Regions from separate parts of the Kitasatospora sp. NPDC098663 genome, predicted to be linked through region 1. Evidence: riboswitches for the same ligand, from Rfam matches in the RefSeq annotation. Region 1 holds a riboswitch; each other region holds the start of a gene.
The links. A riboswitch is a leader RNA that binds a small molecule or an ion and turns the genes downstream of it on or off. The one in region 1 is predicted to bind cobalamin.
Positions count from the first base shown of each region.

Region 2: another riboswitch for cobalamin. It lies ahead of ACIQVZ_RS07530 (prenyltransferase/squalene oxidase repeat-containing protein); the one in region 1 lies ahead of ACIQVZ_RS09045 (HoxN/HupN/NixA family nickel/cobalt transporter).
Region 3: another riboswitch for cobalamin. It lies ahead of ACIQVZ_RS07450 (HoxN/HupN/NixA family nickel/cobalt transporter); the one in region 1 lies ahead of ACIQVZ_RS09045 (HoxN/HupN/NixA family nickel/cobalt transporter).
Region 4: another riboswitch for cobalamin. It lies ahead of ACIQVZ_RS05630 (cobalamin biosynthesis protein); the one in region 1 lies ahead of ACIQVZ_RS09045 (HoxN/HupN/NixA family nickel/cobalt transporter).

Region 1 covers NZ_JBIWAP010000006.1:212,581-217,374, forward strand. Annotated here, with positions in the region: gene ACIQVZ_RS09030 (AAA family ATPase) at 1-505, shown strand, start outside; gene ACIQVZ_RS09035 (DNA-formamidopyrimidine glycosylase family protein) at 587-1,396, shown strand; gene ACIQVZ_RS09040 (ArsR/SmtB family transcription factor) at 1,416-1,799, opposite strand; cobalamin riboswitch at 1,881-2,095, shown strand; gene ACIQVZ_RS09045 (HoxN/HupN/NixA family nickel/cobalt transporter) at 2,125-3,240, shown strand; gene rpmG (50S ribosomal protein L33) at 3,353-3,517, opposite strand; gene rpmB (50S ribosomal protein L28) at 3,643-3,879, shown strand; gene rpsN (30S ribosomal protein S14) at 3,879-4,184, shown strand; gene ACIQVZ_RS09065 (CobW family GTP-binding protein) at 4,190-4,794, shown strand, end outside.
Region 2 covers NZ_JBIWAP010000005.1:181,046-185,839, forward strand. Annotated here, with positions in the region: gene ACIQVZ_RS07525 (hypothetical protein) at 1-497, opposite strand, end outside; gene ACIQVZ_RS07530 (prenyltransferase/squalene oxidase repeat-containing protein) at 494-3,490, opposite strand; cobalamin riboswitch at 3,594-3,737, opposite strand; cobalamin riboswitch at 3,815-3,891, shown strand; gene ACIQVZ_RS07535 (hypothetical protein) at 4,025-4,794, shown strand, end outside.
Region 3 covers NZ_JBIWAP010000005.1:156,916-161,709, reverse strand. Annotated here, with positions in the region: gene ACIQVZ_RS07455 (short-chain fatty acyl-CoA regulator family protein) at 1-862, shown strand, start outside; gene ACIQVZ_RS07450 (HoxN/HupN/NixA family nickel/cobalt transporter) at 967-2,076, opposite strand; cobalamin riboswitch at 2,127-2,369, opposite strand; gene ACIQVZ_RS07445 (ArsR/SmtB family transcription factor) at 2,467-2,799, shown strand; gene ACIQVZ_RS07440 (nitrilase-related carbon-nitrogen hydrolase) at 2,912-3,853, opposite strand; gene ACIQVZ_RS07435 (LacI family DNA-binding transcriptional regulator) at 4,032-4,794, shown strand, end outside.
Region 4 covers NZ_JBIWAP010000004.1:73,713-78,506, reverse strand. Annotated here, with positions in the region: gene ACIQVZ_RS05640 (putative cobaltochelatase) at 1-451, opposite strand, end outside; gene ACIQVZ_RS05635 (cobyric acid synthase) at 448-1,986, opposite strand; gene ACIQVZ_RS05630 (cobalamin biosynthesis protein) at 1,983-2,951, opposite strand; cobalamin riboswitch at 3,059-3,191, opposite strand; gene ACIQVZ_RS05625 (alpha/beta hydrolase family protein) at 3,544-4,656, shown strand.

The DNA.
Region 1 (4,794 bases):
CGTCGCCCGGTACTGGGCCGAGCGCCGGCCCAGCCCGACCGCGCACATCAGCCTGGACGACGTCCGCGAGTGGGTGCAGTCCGGCTTCGCCAACCCGCAGTCCGGCTGGAACAACGCCTCCGAGGCGCAGTACCGGCTGGCCCGCCGCACCTGCGGCTTCGCCTGCCGCAACTACCTCGCCAACGGCATCTCCTGCATCATCGACGACGCCGTCTTCCCGGACCGCCCGGCCATCGGCCTCGGCGGCTGGAAGCGGCACATCGGTCCCGGCATGATCCCGGTCGTGCTGCTGCCCAGCCTGGACTCCGTGCTGCACCGCAACGCCCGGCGCGGCGGCACCCGGCGGCTCGGCGACGAGGAGGTGGCGCGGATCCACGGCCGGATGGCCGGCTGGTACAACTCCGGGCTGCCGATCATCGACAACTCGTACCTGGACGTGGCCGGCACCGCCGCCGAGCTGGACCGCGTCATCCTGGCCCGGCTGATGGGCATGCCGGTGCGCTGACCCGCGACGATCCGGTGGTGTCGGTGCCGACTGCGATGATGGGCGGGTCCTGATCGAACCACCCCGGGGGAGCTGACGCCCGTGCCGGAAGGCCACATCATCCACCGCCTCGCCGCCGAGAACCGGAAGGCCTTCGGCGGCCGCCCGGTCGAGGTGTCCAGCCCGCAGGGCCGGTTCGCCGACGAGGCCAAGGCCATCGACGGGCAGCTGCTCACCGCGGCCGAAGCCGTCGGCAAGCACCTGTTCCTCGGCTTCGAGGAGGGCGGCTGGGTGCACGTCCACCTCGGCCTCTACGGCGGCTTCGCCTTCGGTACCGGGCCCGCGCCCGAGCCGGTCGGCCTGGTCCGGCTGCGGCTGGCCAACGACGACGGCTACGCCGACCTGCGCGGCCCCAACACCTGCGCGCTGGTCACCGGCGCGGAGAAGGCCGCCGTCGCCGCCCGGCTGGGCCCCGACCCGCTGCGGGCCGACGCCGACCCGCAGGCCGCCTGGCGCCGGATATCGGCCAGCCGGACGACCGTCGCCGCGCTGCTGATGGACCAGAAGGTGCTGGCCGGGGTGGGCAACGTCTACCGGGCCGAGGTGCTGTTCCGCCACGGGATCAACCCGCACCGCGCCGGCCGTGACCTCACCCGGGGCGAGTGGGACGCGATCTGGGCCGACCTGGTCGCCCTGATGCACGAGGGCGTCGGCGCGGGCCGGATCGACACCGTCCGGCCCGAGCACACCCCCGAGGCGATGGGCCGACCGCCGCGCGTCGACGACCACGGCGGCGAGGTGTACGTCTACCGGCGGGCCGCGATGCCCTGTCTGGTCTGCGGCACCGACGTCCGGACGGAACAGCACGCCGCGCGCAACCTCTTCTGGTGCCCCGCCTGCCAGGCGGCCTGACCAGGCCCTGCCCGGCCGGTCAGCCGAAGGCCGCGCCGGGCTCGTGGTGTTCGGCGGCGGCGCACGCGTCGAGGAGGGGGCGCAGGGACTCGTCCACGAGCCGGTAGCGCACGACCCGCCCGTCCTTGTCCCCGGTCACCACGCCCGCGGTGCGGAGCAGCCGCAGGGCCTGGGACACGGCGGGGTCGCGCATGCCGGTGGCCACGGCGAGGTCGGAGACGGCGAGCGGGCCGGCCCGGTGGAGGGCGAGCAGGAGGGCGAGCCGCCCGGGGTCGGCGAGCAGGGAGAACCGCTCGGCCCAGGTGCGGACGTGCGCGGGGTCGCCGATCGCGGCGATGGCCTCGCAGACCCGGTGTCCGTCGATGGTGCGGTGGCCCGCGCGGTCGGCCGGTACGAGATGCATGCGCACATTGTTGCAGCAGGGGGCCTGTGATCCTGGACACCTGCGCAGGTGCGCAGCCTTGCAAGGGTGGGTCCTGGCCCCTACGGTGTTCCCCGCCGTGGTGCTCGGGAAGACCGGTGACGGATCCTCAGGGATCCCAGTCCGGAGCGGCCCTCGCCACTGTGATCGGGCCATCGTGATCGTCGACGATGGAGAGACGTCCGTACCCACGACGCCACTGGGAGCCTCGCGCACCTGGGAAGGCGGGTACGGGACCCCCGTAAGCCAGGAGACCGGCCACGGCATCTCACGAAGTGTTTCCACGAGGTGCTGGAGCGTGACCCGAATGACCCTGCCCGAAACCGCCGCGGCTGCCGAGGCTCCGGCGACACCGTCCGCGCTGCCCACGTTCCGCTGGAAGCGCGAGGACACCGTTCGCACGGCCGGGCTGATGGGGGTGATCCTGGCCATGCACGTGGTGGCCTTCGGGACGCTCGTCTTCCTGGTCGCGCCCCACAACTACGCGGTCGGCACCCAGGTCTTCGGGGTGGGCCTGGGGATCACCGCGTACACCCTCGGCATGCGGCACGCCTTCGACGCCGACCACATCGCGGTGATCGACAACACCACCCGCAAGCTGATGGCGGACGGCAAGCGGCCGGTCTCGGTCGGCTTCTGGTTCGCCCTCGGGCACTCCTCGATGGTGGTGCTGATGGCCGCCCTGGTGGCGGGCGGCGCGCAGCTGGCCAGCACGCTGATGGACGACGACTCGACCACCCACAAGTGGCTCGGGATGGTCGGCACGACGGCCTCCGGCGCGTTCCTCTACCTGATCGGCGCGCTCAACCTGGCCGCGCTGCTCGGCATACTCAAGGTGTTCCGGGCGATGCGGGCCGGGTCGTACGACGAGGCGCAGCTGGAGGAGCACCTCAACTCGCGCGGCTTCATGGCCCGGGTGCTGAACCGGGCGACCCGGTCGATCACCCGGCCCGGGCAGATGTTCCCGGTGGGCATGGTGCTGGGGCTGGGCTTCGACACCGCGACCGAGGTCACCCTGATGGTGATGGCCGGGTCGGGGGCGGCGGCCGGGCTGCCCTGGTACGCGATCGTCTGCCTGCCGCTGCTGTTCGCGGCCGGGATGAGCCTGTTCGACACCCTGGACGGGACGTTCATGAACTTCGCGTACCAGTGGGCCTTCGCCAACCCGGTCCGGAAGGTCTACTACAACCTGACGATCACCGGGCTGTCGATCGCGGTGGCCTTCGTCATCGGCACCATCGAACTGGTCGGCGTGCTGCACGAGAAGCTCGATCTGACCGACCCGGTCACCGGCTGGATCGCGGGCATCTCGCTGGACAACGTCGGCTACGCGATCGCCGGGCTGTTCGTGGTGGTCTGGGCCGCGGCGATCGCCTACTGGAAGCTGGCCCGGGTGGAGAAGCGCTGGGCGGCCGCCGAGTAGCGACGGCTGCGACCGGCGACGGCAGCGGGCGGCGACGGCGCCTCCCCCGGGATCCCGGGGGAGGCGCCGTTCCGTCGCCGCGGGTCGGTGCCGGTCGTCGGGCGGGCGGGGTTCAGCGCTCTTCGCGGAAGTCGACGTGCCGGCGCGCGACCGGGTCGTACTTGCGCAGGACCATCCGGTCCGGGTCGTTGCGGCGGTTCTTGCGGGTCACGTACGTGTAGCCGGTGCCGACGGTGGAGCGGAGCTTGATGACGGGGCGCAGTTCGTTACGGGCCATGGGTGTCCTCCCGGGTTGGCGGGGTGTTCGGGGTCGGGGCGAAACCGTACACCGAAATGGAAGTCATTTTCATCTGGTGTAACGTGAGCTCCGTCCTGCCCATTCCCGGACGCCAGGGAGCACCCATGTCCGCCCACTGCCAACTCACCGGCCGTCGGCCCGGATTCGGCAACGCGATCTCGCACTCGCACCGCCGCACCCGCCGCCGCTTCGACCCCAACATCCAGCACAAGCGCTACTGGCTGCCCGGTGAGGGCCGGTACGTCCGGCTCACCCTCAGCGCCAAGGGCATCCGCACCATCGACACGATCGGCATCGAGGCCGCCGTCGCCCGCATCCGCGCCCGAGGGGGGAAGGCCTGATGGCCAAGCAGAGCAAGATCGCCAAGAACGAGCAGCGCCGTGCCGTCGTGGCCCGGTACGCCGAGCGCCGCGCCGAGCTCAAGCGGATCATCGCCAGTCCCGGCACGGCCCCCGCCGAACGCGCCGCCGCCCAGGCCGAACTCGCCCGCCAGCCCCGCGACGCCAGCGCCACCCGGATCCGCAACCGCGACGCCGTCGACGGCCGCCCCCGCGGCTACCTGCGCGCCTTCGGCCTCTCCCGGGTCAACCTCCGCGTCCACGCCCACGCCGGCCACCTGCCCGGCGTCCGCAAGGCCAGCTGGTGAGCGGCGTGGACGGGATCAAACTGCCCGTGGTGGTCGTGGCCGGACTGCACGCCGACGAACGCCGCGCCGCCGTCCGGGAGTTGGCGGTGGCCGGGGTGGACGCGGTGGTCCTCCACCACGACCTGCGGGAGGCCTCGCAGGGCATCGTCCACCGTGAACTGCGCGACACCGGAGGCGGGTTCGACGCCGCCGACGTCCCGCTGGTGAACGACTGCCCCTGCTGCGCCCTGCGCGAGGACCTGCTGCCGCGACTGCTGCGGATCGCCGACGAGGGCCGGTACGGGCTCGCGATCGTCGAACTGTGGGGCGGCAGCGACCCGCACCCGGCCGTCGAGGTGATCGCCGGGGGAGAGGCGGACGGCCGCCACCTGGAGGACGCCGTCGAACTCGCGGGCGTGGTCACGGCCGTCGACCCGGACCGGCTGGTCGGCGAGCTCTCCGTCTCCGACGACCTGGTGGAGCACGGCGAGCACACCGCCCGCCAGGACCAGCGGACCCGCGCGGAGGCGCTCGCCCACCAGGTCGAGTACGCCACCACCCTCGCCGTCCCGCGCGCGACGGCGCACACGCCCGGGCTCGCGCTGCTCCGCCAGCTCCACCCCACCGCCCG
Region 2 (4,794 bases), on a different contig from region 1:
TTGGTGCCACCGAAGATCCAGAGGTCGACGCTGCCGGGCTTCGGCTGGTAGCTCATCGCGCCGAGCTGGCTGTAGGACCACTCGTTCTGGCCCGGATCGGCGTGCCAGTACGACCAGTAGGCCGTGGCCGGGGGCGTCAGAACGCACTTCTCCTGGTCCGGGGCCGGGAACTGCTTGCCGCCCTGGAAGCCGCTGTAGCCGATCCGGCAGATGAACGCCGGACCGTCGTGCCCGGTCCCGGTGGTCTTCCAGCCGCCCTGGTTGAGCAGGGTGAAGCCGGTGGTCGGGGTGGTCCCGCAGGAGCGCAGCAGCGGGCCGCCCCACTTGCTGAAGTCCACGGCGAGCACCACGCCGGAGGTGGTGGTGCACTGGTCGATCGGCAGCGGCGCCGCGGACGCCGGGGCGGTGCCCGCGGCGACGCCGCCGAACGCGAGGGCGAAGGTCAGGGCCGCCGCCCCGGACAGCCGGCCGAGCCGGCCGCCGAGTCCCCGGCTCACCGGTGCCGCCCCGGGGCGGCCGCGGCGCGGCGTCGGGCGACGAGGACCGCCGCCGCACCGAGCGCGGTCAGCACACCCGCACCCGCCGTCAGCGTCAGAGCCTGGGTTCCGGTCCCGGCCAGGCTGCCGGAGCCGGTCTGCGCCGCCGCGCCACCGGCGGGGGCGCCCCTGCCATCGGCCGGGGCGTCGATGCCGCCGGCCGACCAGGTGGCCGAGCCGTCGCCGGTCGAGGGAGCGGCGGTGTCCGAGGGCCCAGCCGTGGCGGGCGAGCCCGTCGGGCTCGGCGTGTTCGTGGGAATGCTCGTAGGTGTGCCGGTCGGGGTGCCCGTGGGCGTGCCGGTCGGGGTGCCGGTCGGCGAACCCGTCGGGGTCGCCGTCGGGGTCGCCGTCCCGGTGGAGGTCGGAGTGGGCGTCGGCGTCGACGTTCCCCCGAGCTCCCGGAACAGCGTGCCGAACGAGATCCCGGTGGCACCGCCGAGCACCTGCGTGGACGCGCGGACGTCCGACCCCGGCTGCCCGGCGGAGGCCACGTTGAACCCGCCGTCGCCGTTCTGCTGGCCCGACAGGAAGTCGCGCGCCTTGGCGATCTGGGCGCCGTACGTGGACTGGCGCAGTGTCATGCCCTGGATGGCGAGCGCGGCCGAGTTGGTCGAGTCGCCGGCCGCTCCCGGGAAGCCGCCGTCGGGCAGCTGCCGCGCGGCGAGCCAGTCGAGGCCCTGGTCGACGGCCCGCGCGGCTTCGTCGCCCGGCACGAGGGCGAGGGCCATGACGGCCATCGCCGTGCTGTCCACGTCGGAGTCACCGGTGGCGGGGATCAGGCTCGGCCACGAGCCGTCCTGGTGCTGGAGGCCCTTCAGGTAGGCGATCGCGGGAGCCGCGTTCGTCGAGTCCCCGGCCCGGAGCTGGGCCATGATGCCGAGCGCCTGGGAGAACACCGAGGTCGCGTAGGTGTAGTTGCCGGGCGCCGCGCAGCCGGTGCTCTGGTCGGCCTTGGTGCACACGAGGGCGGCCAGGGCGGCGATCAGGTCGTGGCCGCCGAAGGCGCGCGGGTTGCGGCCGACCGCCTCGGCGAGCAGCGCCTCCTTTCCGATCGAGCCGCCGCCTGCGTACTCGGTGCCGATGCCGGTCCAGTCGTTGACGGTGCGCTCGCCGGCGTCCTTGCCCGGCTGGTCCAGGAAGTCGACGATCCTGCGCAGCGCGGCGTCGTCGGTGCCGGTGGCCGCGAGGGCGTAGGCGCCGTCGATGGTGAGGCCGAAGTCGGCGAAGGCCGGGAAGCCCTCGTAGTAGCGGCCGTTGATCAGGCGGGACGGGTCGGTGAGGTAGGCGCTGCCCTTGGCGGCGTCGGGGGTTCGCCCGGCAGGCGGCGTGGTCGCGGGCGAGGTCGGCGGGGTGGTGGCGGGTGTCGTCGGCGGGGCGGTGGCGTCCGGGTTGTGCCGGACGCTGGTGAGGTCGGTGCCGGTCAGGGCCAGGATCGCCTGCTCGGTGGCCGCCGGGTCCGGGTCGGTGGTCGACGCGTCGGGGCCGAAGCCGCCGTCCGTTCCCTGCCGGGCGGCGAGCCAGGCCGTGGCGGCGGCCCGGCGGGTGTCCTGTCCGGTGGCCCTGAACGCCTGGGCCGCGCTCGCGGTGCTGATGGTGTCACCGGGGGCGCCGAGGTACGGGAGGAGGGAACCGTCGGCCTGCTGTCCGGCCGCGAGCTGGTCCGACGCCTTCTTCGCGGCCGTCTCGTACCCGGGGGCCGTGCGCAGGGCGAGGACCGCGAGGCCGGTGGTGAGCGGGTCGGACTCGCAGTGGTCGCCGGCGACGATCATCGATCCGGCCACCCCGCCGTCGGCGCACTGGAGCACCGTGAAGCGGGCGAGCGCCGGGGCGGGTGGCGTGACGCCGGCGCGCTGGAGGGCGATGACACCGAGGGACTGGACCCAGGGCGAGGCCGCGCCGAGGAAGTCCCCGGCGGCGGTGCACTTGCCGTTCTCCCCCGCCGCCGTGCAGACGTGACCGGTGAGCGCGGCGATCAGGTCCCGGCCGCCGAAGGCCCGGGGATCGCCACCGGTGCTCTCGGCGACGAGGGCCAGCAGTGCGGCGGCCTTCGCATCGGGCCGGCCGGCCGGTCCGTCGGGATACAGGAAGGCGTCGGCGTGGGCGGAGAGGAAGGCGGTCGTCCGGCGCAGCGCCGGGTCCTGCGTGCCGGCGGCGGCGAGGGCGATGGCGGTGAGGGCGGTCCGGGGGTGGTCCGGCCCCTCGACGGCCCAGTTCTCCATGTGGTCGCCGCCGACGAGTTGGCGGGCCAGCCAGGCTGCGGCGGCCGCCGGGTCTCCGGTGGCGGACGGCCCGGTCGAAGTCGAGGTCGGAGTCGGGCTCGGGGTCGGGGTCGGGCTCGGGGTCGCCGAGGGTGACAGCGGGGCGGACGGCGAAGCCGACGAGCCGCCGCTCTTCGCCCGGACGGAGTCCGGCGCGAAGCCCGGCGCCCCGCTGGTGCCGCCGATGTCGGTGCCGCCGTACACCCAGGCCTCGACCTCGCCGGGCTCGGGCTTCTGCGTCCCGGCGCCGAACCGGCTGTAGGACCACGCCTGTTGGCCGGGTTCGGCGATCCAGTACGACCAGTACGCGGTGGCCTGCGGGGTGTTGACGCAGGGTTCTTCGGCCGGCGTCGGGTACTGGGTGCCGTTGTTGAAGGTCCCGGTTCCGAGTCGGCAGATGAAGGCGGGTCCGTCGTGCTCGGTTCCGGCGGTGGTGAAGCCGGCGGCGTGCAGCAGGTTCATCCCGGTCGTGGGGTGGGCGTCGCAGCCCCGGACGACGCCGCCGCCCCAGTGGGTGAAGTCGACGGCGACGATCGCGCCCGTCGTCGCCGTGCACTGCTCGATCGGGTCGGCGGCCGCGGTACCGGGGCGCCCGAACAGGACGCTTCCGCAGGCGGCGGCCGCGACAGCACCGGCGACCACCAAGGAGGCGAGGTCCCGGTTCCTGTGACGTGTGCGACTGCTGCTGACCCTCACGACGACTCCCTGGTCGGTCGACGCAGGACGCAACGGCGCAGCCCACGGTCTCCTGGGCAGGGACCGTCCGGACCGCGTCGTAGTCCGCGACGACGCAAGTGCTCTGTGAACAGGCCCCCGGTCCAGGCATTCCGGCTCACCCACCACAGGTGGGTCCACGGTTGCGGGTCAGCGCCGGAGTTCGACCGGCTTCCCCTGAATGCCGAGGGCAAAAAATCGGTTCATCAGACCACGCCGGTCGAACGGGAGTCAACGGGTCGTCATGTCGATCACACCACCTCGTGCGCCGGTGCGCCGTGCGGTAGCGTCCGCGGTGGCCGAGCGGGGGAACCCGGTGCGAATCCGGGGCTGACGCGCAGCGGTGTGGGGCGGCGATCACGCCGCCCTGAGCCCGAATGCCCGACCGGCCACGCACCATGGCGAAAGCCGGCCCACGCGATCCGGGCGGCGACCGCTCCGGCAGTCGCGCGCCCTCGAACGGGCGCCGGAACTCCGGGGCAGGGTCGGCGCCCGCCACCCCAAGGAGCCTGTCCCATGTCCCTCCTCGCCCCCGCGCGGACCACACCTTCCCGCGCCGCCTCCGCCGTCACCGTCGCCCTGACGGCCGGCGCGCTCCTGCTCTCCGCCGTCCCCGCCCACGCGACGGCCAGCCCGACCCAGATAGCCACCTCGAAGAGCACCGGCGTCACCTACCTGAAGTCGCTCCAGGCCGCCGACGGCAGCTACGTCACCGGCGGCGGGCTCTCCAACGAGTGGGCGTTCAGCGCACTCGCGGCCGCCGGCACGGCCGCCGCGGACGTCACCCCCGGCGGCGACCCCACCAAGAACGCCCGCCTGGTCTACCGCGGCCAGCTCGCCGCCCCCGGCTGGCCGAGCGCCTCGCCGGTCGTCACGGACTACGAGCGCGGCATCCTCAACGCCTACGCCGCCGGCATCGACCCCTCCCGGGTCGGCCCGGGCCGCAACCTCGTCGCCGACCTCGCCGCCTACTGGCAGACCGCCGAACCCGGCTACTACGGCCCGTCCGCCAACTTCAACGGCACCGTCTTCGGCCTCCTCGCCCTCGCGGGCGCCAGAACCCAGGCCGGCAGCCCTCGCGTCCCGCAGCCGCTGCTCGACGCCTCCGTCACCGCGGTGCGCGCCAACCAGCACAACGACGGCGGCTGGAACTTCAGCAAGGCCGCGGGCGACCCGAACGCCCTCGCCCAGGGCAGCGACATCGACATGACCGGCGCCGCCATGGCCTCGCTCTGCACCGGGGGCGTCGCCGCCACCGACCCGGCGATCGTCGCCGCCAAGAACTT
Region 3 (4,794 bases), on a different contig from region 1:
GCTCGCCTCCGGCCACGGCGTACGGACCGCCGCCGGAGGCGAGCACCTGCACCGGTACGACCCGCGCAGCAGGATCCTGAGCCTGTCGGACCGGCTGCGCCCGGGCCAGCAGGCGTTCCGGATGGCCACCCAACTCGCCTACCTGGAACACGATCGGCTGCTGTCCGAACTCGCGGCCCAGGACAGCCCCGAAGGCTCCACCGCCTGGTCGCTCACCCGGATCGGCCTGGCCAACTACTTCGCCGCCGCCCTCGTGCTGCCGTACGCCGCCTTCCACGCCGAGGCCGAATCGGCGCGCTACGACATCGAGCACCTCGCCGACCACTTCGGCGTCGGCTACGAGACGGTCTGCCACCGGCTCAGCACCCTCCAGCGGCCCCGGCTGCGCGGCGTACCGTTCTCCTTCGTCCGGGTCGACCGGGCCGGCAACGTCTCCAAGCGCCAGTCCGCGACCGACTTCCACTTCTCCCGCACCGGCGGCACCTGCCCGCTGTGGAACGTCTACGAGTCCTTCGCCGCCCCCGGCCGGGTCCACGTCCAGGTCGCCGCCATGCCCGACGGCCGGCGCTACCTCTGGACCGCCCGCGCCGTCACCCGCTCACCCGGCGGCTGGGGCCGCCCCGGCAAGACCTTCGCCATCGGCCTCGGCTGCGAACTCCGCCACGCCGCACGGCTCGTGTACTCGGCGGGACTGGACCTCGGCGACGTGGCGGCCGCCACCCCGATCGGGCTCGGCTGCAAGGTGTGCGAACGCCCGGCGTGCCCCCAGCGCGCCGCGCCCGCCATCGGCCGGCCGCTGGCGCTCGACGAGCACACCAGCACCTTCGTCCCGTACCCGGCACTACCCGACCCCCGGCGCTGAAGGCCGGGGGCGCAACTCCACTGCCGCGACCGTCTGCGGGCAGACCGCCGGGGGTGTCGACGATCGTCGACACCCCCGGGAACCGCCGGAACCGGGCGGGCGGGTCAGCCGGTCTTCTCGACGCGGGTGGCCCAGCGCTGCTCGACGTTGCTGAAGCGCCAGTAGGCGAGTGCGCAGGCCCAGACGACGACGAACATGCCGACGAGGATGTAGCCGACGTTGTCGAGGCTGATGTCGGCGATCCAGCCGGTGACCGGGTCGGTGAGGTCGAGCTTCTCGTGCAGCACGCCGACCAGTTCGATGGTGCCGATGACGAAGGCGACGGCGATGGACAGGCCGGTGATGGTGAGGTTGTAGTAGACCTTGCGGACCGGGTTGGAGAACGCCCAGTGGTAGGCGAAGTTCATGAAGGTGCCGTCGAGGGTGTCGAACAGGCTCATGCCGCAGGCGAAGAGCAACGGCAGGCAGATGATGGCGTACCAGGGCAGGCCGGAGGCGGCGCCGGAGCCGGCCATCACCATCAGGGCGACCTCGGTGGCGGTGTCGAAGCCGAGGCCGAAGAGCACGCCGACCGGGTACATCTGGCCGGGGCGGCGGATGGACTTGGTGAGCTTGCCGAGGATGCGGTTCATGAAGCCGCGCTCGTCGAGGTGCTTCTCCAGCTGCTTCTCGTCGAACTGGCCGGCCCGCATGGCCTTGTAGACCTTGTAGATGCCGGCCAGGGCGATCAGGTTGAGCGCGGCGATGAGGTAGAGGAAGGTGCCGGAGACGCTGGTGCCGATGACGCCGAGCCACTGGTGGGCGGTGGACTTGTCATCGACCAGGGTGCCGGCGATCTGGGCGCCGCCGGCGACCAGGGCGGCCATCGCCATGACGATGCTGGAGTGGCCGAGGGCGAACCAGAAGCCGACCGAGACCGGGCGCTGGCCGTCGGCCATCAGCTTGCGGGTGGTGTTGTCGATGGCGGCGATGTGGTCGGCGTCGAAGGCGTGCCGCATGCCGAGGGTGTAGGCGGTGATGCCGAGGCCGACGCCGAAGGCCTGGTTGCCGATCGTGTAGTGGTTGGGCGCGACGAGCAGGAACAGCATGCCGAAGGCGACCACGTGCATGGCGAGGATGACGCCGAGCAGGCTGGCGGTGCGGACGGTGTCCTGGCGCCGCCAGCGCGGGGGCAGGGGCAGGGCGGATGACGGGGTGTCGTCGGTGAGGGTCATGACGGGCGGCCTCTCCAGCTCCTCGATGGGGGCACCCCCGGTGAGGTCGGGGGAGTCGTGCGCGCCGTGGCCGGTCTCCTGACTGGGGGATGGACAGTTCTGCCCGCGTCCGGGCAGGGCTGAGCGCACCCCGCGGCTCGTCTTCCCGTGCGCCGTACGGCACCGGTGACTGCCCGCAGTGGCTGCGGGCGCGCCGGGGGCACTTCCCGTTCACAGTGGCGAGGGCCGCGCCGGATTGGGCCCCTGAGGAGCTGTCACCGGACTTCCCGAACACCACGGCGGGGAACACCGTAGGGGCTCGGACAGCCAGTCGACAAGGCTGCGCAGTTGCGCATATGTTGCAATAACGCAAAGTGCTGACAAAGCCGTGACGAGGGGGAAGGGCAGCACATGCCCGAGGCAATCGATGCCCGAGCGGTCCAGGCGGCCGCCGCTGCGGTGGCCGACCGTGACCGGCTGCGTTCCGTGGCCGAGCGGTTCGCGCTGCTGGCCGAGCCCGGAAGACTGGCCCTGCTGGCGGCGATGCACGCTGCCGGACCGATCCCGGTCTCCGACCTCGCCGGCGCCTGCGGCATCAGCCCGACCGCCGTCTCCCAGACCCTCCGCATCCTGAGGGCCTCCGGCGTGGTCTCGGCCGAGCGGGACGGGCGGGTGGTCCGGTACCGGCTTCGTGACCCGGGCATCGCCCGGCTCCTCGACGAGACCCTGCCGAGGCGCGCCTGAGCGCGAGCGCCCGCTGAGCGTGCTGTCCCGGTGAGGTCCGGTCGCCTGGTCGGTGGTGCCGAAGGGCCTCCCCGTCTCCCGGCCGGAACCGGGCCGGGGAGGCCGGGGGGCGTCAGCGCTGGGCGGTCAGGGGCGCGTAGGCGTCGGGGCGGCGGGTGGTGTTGAAGGGGAAGAGCTCGAGCCAGTCGTGGCGCTGGTCGAGGTCGAGGTCGGCGACCAGGACGGCGGCCTCGTCGCGCGGTGCCCGGGCGAGCACGCGGCCGTACGGGTCGACGATGAACGAGCTGCCGTAGAAGGTGAGTTCGCCCTCGGTGCCGATGCGGTTGGGGACGACCATGAAGGTGGCGTTGGCGATGGCGTTGCCGGTGATGACCTGCTGCCACAGCGGCTGGGTGTCGAAGCCGGGGTGGCCCGGCTCGGAGCCGATGGCGGTCGGGTAGACGAGCACGTCGGCGCCGGCGAGGGAGTAGGCGCGGGCGAGCTCGGGGAACCACTGGTCCCAGCAGGTTGGCAGGCCGACGGCGGCGTCGCCCACCTCGGCGAGGGGGAAGGCGTCCTCGCCGGCCGGGCCCTGGCGGAACCAGGTGTCCTCGTAGTAGCCCTCGGTCACGGGGATGTGCAGCTTGCGGGTGCGCTGCACCAGGGTGCCGTCGGGGGCGACGAGGATCGCGGTGTTGTAGCCGAGGCCGTCGGGGCCGTCCGGCCCGTCGGCCTTCTCGAAGAGCGAGGCGTGCACGTGGATGCCGTGCTCGCGGGCGGCGGCCGCGGCGAACGCGAAGGTCGGGCCGGTGCGCAGGTCCTCGGGCTCGACGGCCTGCGGGTGGTCGGACTGGCGCAGCACGGCGAAGTACGGGGAGAGCGTGAGCTCCTGGAGCGCGACGAGGGCGGCGCCCTGCTCGGCGGCGAGGCGGATTCCCTCCAGCAGGCCGGCCCGGTGCTGCTCGGGGTCCGCGTGCCAGCGCTGCTGGACGAGGGCGACCCGCAGGGCGGCGCGCCGGGGCGCGCGGGTGCGGGCCGGGGACGCGGGCGGGTTCAGGGCTGTGATCAGGCGCATGGCGGGTCCTCGGGTCATCTCGGGTCATGGTGCCGGAGCAGCGGCCGAAGCCGTGCCGGAACGTTCCGGCACGGGTGACCCTAAGCTGTGCCGGAACGTTCCGGCAAGGGGGTGCGAGGAGCCTCGCAGGCGCCCGGACCACGGGTGGCCGCCGGTACTGCGTCTAGACTTCCGGGCTGTGACCAGCCGATCCGTGACCCTGTTCGACGTGGCCCGGGCGGCCGGGGTGTCCAAGAGCACCGCCTCCGACGCCCTCCTCGGATCCGGCCGGGTGGCCGAGGCGACGCGCGAACGCGTCCAGGCCGCGGCCCGAGAGCTCGGCTACCGGCCGAACTCGGCGGCGCGCAGCCTGCGCCGCTCCAGCACCGGGGCGGTGGGCCTGTACCTGCCGCGCACGGCGACCCGCCTCGACTACTACATGAAGCTGGCGTTCGGCGCCGTCGAGCGGGCCCGCGAGGACGGCCTCGACGTGGTGCTGCTCGCCCCGGGAAAGGCGGCGGAGGGCGGGCTGGCCGCCCGGGTCGACGGGCTGATGGTCATCGACCCGGAGGTCGACGACCCGGCCGTGCCCGGTCTGCTGGCCGCCGGCGTACCCGTGGTCACCGGGGAGCGCTACCTCGGCGGGGGGGCCGCGCCCAGCGGATCGGTGGTGTGCGACAACGCCACCTCGCTCGCCGCCCTGCTGGACCACCTCGCGCAGCGCGGCGCACACCGCCCGGCACTGCTGGCCCCCGGCCCGGGATCCGACTGGGCGGCCGCCCTGCGGGCCGCCGCCGCCGACTGGACCGGGCGCCACGGTGTCGAGGTCGCCGTGCGAACCGTCCCGTTCGCGGCCACGCCGACCGAGGCCGAGGCCGCCACCACCGACCTGCTCGCCGGCACCCCGGGCCTGGACGCCGTGGTCTGCGCCCCCGACGGCGCGGTGCCCGGCGTGCTGGCAG
Region 4 (4,794 bases), on a different contig from region 1:
GCAGGTCCACGACGTGGTCCTGGAGCAGGTTCACCTCGTCGATGTAGAGCACGCCGCGGTGCGCCTTGGCGAGCAGCCCCGGCTCGTACGCCTTGACGCCCTCGGCGAGCGCCCGTTCCAGGTCGAGCGAGCCGACGATCCGGTCCTCGGCCACGCCGACCGGCAACTCGACCAGCTGGGCGGGGCGTTCGGACGCCGAGGGGCGGTCGTGCGGCCCGTCCGGGCACTGCGGGTCCGGAGCGGCCGGGTCGCAGGCGAACCGGCAGCCGTCGACGGCCGCGAGGGTCGGCAGCAGGCCGGCCAGCGCGCGCACCATGGTCGACTTCGCGGTGCCCTTCTCGCCGCGCACCAGCACGCCGCCCACGGCCGGCGAGACCGCGTTGAGCAGCAGCCCGAGCCGCAGGTCGGGCATGCCGACGATCGCGGTGAACGGATAGCGGACGTCACTCATGCATACTCCCCAGGTGCCCCGGGCGCCAGGAACGGCAGCGATCCGGCCGCCGGCACCCCGCCCTCGATCAGCTTCCACAGCGCGTCGGTGTCCGCGTGTTCCTCGATCAGGTCGCCCAGCCGGTCCAGCCGGGCCTCGCGCGCCTCGGCGAACGAGGTGTCCGGCGCCGGCACGAACGCCCGTCCCGCCAACGCGGCGACCTCGCGCAGGAGTTCACGACGGAAGCCGTCGTTCTCCAGCGCGCCGTGCCAGGTCGTGCCCCACACCGGGCCGACCCGGCAGCCGTCCAGGCCGTGCCCGTCGTCATCGGAGAAGAACGGTTCGCCCCCCTCCACGGCCACCACCCCGTGGTGGATCTCGTACCCCTCGACCCGCTGCCCGTACGCCGTGCCGACCGGCCGCGCCAGCACCTTCTCGGCGCCGAACCGCACGTGCGTCGGCAGCAGGCCCAGGCCGTCGACCGAGCCGGCCCCGGACTCCACCTCGTCCTCGATCCCGCGCGCCAGCATCTGGTAGCCGCCGCACACCCCGAGGACCGGCAGCCCGGCCGCCGCCCGCGCCTTCAGCGCCGGCTCCAGGCCGCGTTCGCGCAGCCAGGCCAGGTCGGCCACGGTGGCCCGGGTGCCGGGCAGCACCACCAGGTCGGCGTCGGCCAGTTCCTCCGGCCTGGTCACCCAGCGCACCAGCACGCCGGGCTCCTGGGCCAGCGCGTCCAGGTCGGTGAAGTTCGACAGCCGGGGGAAGCGCACCACGGCGACCCGCAGCACGTCCGCCCCGAGCGGGCCGCGGCCGTCCACCCGGTCCACCACCGTGGACAGGTCCAGCGAGTCCTCGGCGTCCAGCCACAGGCCCGGCAGCATCGGCAGGGTGCCCAGCACCGGACGGCCGGTCAGCCCGTGCAGCATCTCCAGGCCGGGCGCCAGCAGCCGCGCGTCGCCGCGGAACTTGTTGACGAACCAGCCCGCCACATGCCGCTGGTCCTCCGCCGACAGCAGTGCCAGCGTCCCGTACATCGCCGCGAAGACGCCGCCGCGGTCGATGTCCCCGACCACTACCACCGGCAGCCCGGCGGCCGTCGCCAGGCCCATGTTGGCGATGTCCCGGTCCCGCAGGTTGATCTCGGCGGGCGAGCCGGCGCCCTCGCAGACCACCACCTCGTAGCGGCGGCGCAGATCCGCCAGGCACTCCAGCGACCGTTCCAGCAGGACGGGCTTGCGCTCGCGGTAGTCCAGCGCGCCCACCTCGGCGACCGGCCGGCCCAGCAGCACCACCTGGCTGCGGCCGTCCGCGCCCGGCTTCAGCAGCACCGGGTTCATCGCCGCCTCCGGTTCCACCCGGGCCGCCTGCGCCTGCATCGCCTGTGCCCGGCCGATCTCGGCGCCGTCGGCGGTGACGAAGGAGTTCAGCGACATGTTCTGCGCCTTGAACGGAGCGACCCGCACCCCCTGCCGGGCCAGCCAGCGGCAGATGCCCGCGGTCACCACGCTCTTGCCCGCGTCCGAGGTCGTCCCGGCGACCAGCAATGCGTTGCTCATGCCCTTCCCCTCCACCGTGTCGTCAGCGAGCGCAGCGCGACGTGCCCCGCGACCGTCGTACCCAGGGCCAGCGCGCCCACCCGCCGGGAGAGCACGCAGGCCCGCTCGATGTCGTCGACCGTCACCGGCCGCAACTCCGCGCCCAGCACCGGCCGGTGCTCCACCCGCTCCCCGTACTGGAGGGTCCCGCCCAGTCGGACGCCCACCGCGCCCGCGAAGGCCGCCTCCGCCTGGCCCGCGTTCGGGCTCGGGTGCGCCGAGCCGTCCCGCCGCCAGACCCGCCAGGCCGTTTTCGGCTGCGGCGCGGCGGCCACCGTGAGCAGCGCCGTCAGCCGGGCGCCCGGCCAGCCCGCCACGTCGTCCAGCCGGGCCGAGGCCCAGCCGAACCGGGCGTACCGCGGCGAGCGGTGGCCGACCATCGCGTCCAGCGTGTTCACCGCGCGGAACGCCAGCAGCCCCGGGGTGCCCGCCAGCGCGCCCCAGACCAGCGCGTTCACCACGGCGTCCGCCGTGTTCTCGGCCACCGACTCGACTACCGCGCGGGCGATCTGAGGCCCGTCCAGCGCGCTCGGGTCCCGCCCGCACAGGTGCGGCAGCCGCTCCCGCGCGGCCGTCAGGTCGCCGGTGGCCAGTGACCGGCCGATGGTGCGCGCCTCGCGGGTCAGCGAGGTGCCGCCCAGCACCGTCCAGGTCGCGGCGGCCGCCAGCGCGGCCCGGCCCAGCGGACGCCGGCCCACCGTACGGTCCAGGGCCGCCGCGCCGGCCGCGACCGCGCCCACGCACAGCGCCGTGTACCCGGCGCCGGCCACCCGGTCGTCCTGCCACACCCGCCGCTCCAGCCGGGTCGCCGCACTGCCGAAGACGGCCACCGGGTGGCCGCGCCGGGGGTCGGCGAAGCGGGCGTCGGCGGCGAAGCCCGCGGCGGCGCCGAGCGCGAACGCGGCGGCGCGGGTCAGCGGGCGCACGGCGGGTTCGGCGGAAGGCCGCGTGGGGTCCGGCAGGGCGGGGCAGCCTGCATCGCGTGCGTGTCCTCACTCAGGGTCCGCGCCCTGGATCGACGTACCGGGGGCGAGAGTCTCCTGGCTTCCGGGTCGGACGCACCCCCGGGCCTTCCAGCGGCTTCTGACGGCCCGCCGTGGCGATGTTCCGAGCGTGCTCCCCGGTGACAGTGGCGGGACCGCGCCGGACTCGCACCGGCTTCCTCTGCATGCCTCCGTTTGGCCCCAGGATCCCATCACGCGGCCGAACCGGGAGTCAACCGAGGTCACGGAGGGGTTGGTCACACCTCGGAGCCCCGTCGCCACCTCCGATCCGCCCGCCCCGCCCGACGCCCCGCCGTGCCTGACGCCCGCCCCGCCCGACGCCCCGCCGTGCCTGACGCCCGCCCCGCCCGACGCCCCGCCGTGCCTGACGCCCGCCCCGCCCGAGCCCCCGCCGTGCCCCGGACGGCCCAGCCCGGTGGCCGCCCGCGCGGCCCCCCGGTGAACTGGTGCCCGAACACCGTCCGCACACCGCCCGGACACCGTCCGGTCCAAGACCAGCAGAGCGGGGAGCGATATGCGTTGGGGAACCGCGGCCGTCGTGGCGGCCGCCGTCGTCGGCGCCGGGGCCGCCGTCCTGGTGATCGGCCGTCGGGCCTCCGAGCGGCTGGTCCACCCGGCGAGCGCCGCCCGGGAGTCCGGCCCCGTCCTGGTGCGGAGCCTCGCCGCGGGCCGGATCACCTTCAACCGCCGCCCCGAGAGCCTGCGCCCCGGCCGCTGGGCCGTGGAATGGGACGACCACGGCCACGCCGTCGTCGAGGAGGTCCTGCACAGCGACGAGAACGGCGTCACCCGCCGCCTCGTCCGCGCGGACCGGGGCACCCTCACCCCCGGCACCGAGGTCCACTTCACCCCCCGCGTCCACCTCGGCGACCCCACCGAGGCGCTCGGCCTCCCCTTCACCGACACCGCCGCCGACGGCGAACTCGGCGCCCTCCCCGCCTGGCGCCTCGACGGCAAACGCGGCACCTGGGTGATCCTCGTCCACGGCCCCGGCGCCGACCGGCAGCAGACCCTCCCGGTCCTCCCCGTCCTCGACCGCCTCGCCCTGCCGGCCCTCGCCGTCACCTACCGGGGCGACCAGGGCGCCCCGGCCTCGCCGGACGGGCTCGGCCACTTCGGCGAGACCGAGTGGCGCGACGTCGAGTCGGCGGTCCGGCTCGCCCTCGACAGCGGCGCCGGCCGGGTCATCCTGTACGGCTGGTCCCTCGGTGCCACCATGGCCCTCCAGACGGCCGCCCGCTCCGCCTGGGCCCATGCCGTCAGCGGCCTCGTCCTGGACTCGCCGGTCCTCGACCTGCCCGCCACCGCCCGCCGCGGCGCCGCCCGGGTCGGCTACACCGGCGCCGCCGCCGAGCTCGGCGCCCTCGCCGCCGAGGGCCGCACCGGCGTCGACCTCGCCGACTTCAGCCGCATCGCCGAGGGCGCCGACCTGCGCGTCCCCACCCTCCTGCTGCACAGCCCCGACGATCAGGTCGCCCCCTTCCGCGCCGCCGAGCGCCTCGCCGCCGCCCGCCCCGGCGTGGTCAGCCTCCGACCCTTCCCGGGCGCCGACCACGCCACCCTCTGGAACTCCGCCCCCACCCACTACACCGAACTCCTCCGCCGCTGGCTCACCCCCCTTCTCTGAACCCAGCCCCCCCGCACGAGAAGTCACACCGACAGGGCCTCTGTACGAAACCCGAACCTCACCCGTCAGCCACGGAGCGTGACCGGTCGGGCGGGTAGCGCGACCGCCGCCGCAAGGGTTGCGCCGGGATGGCATGAC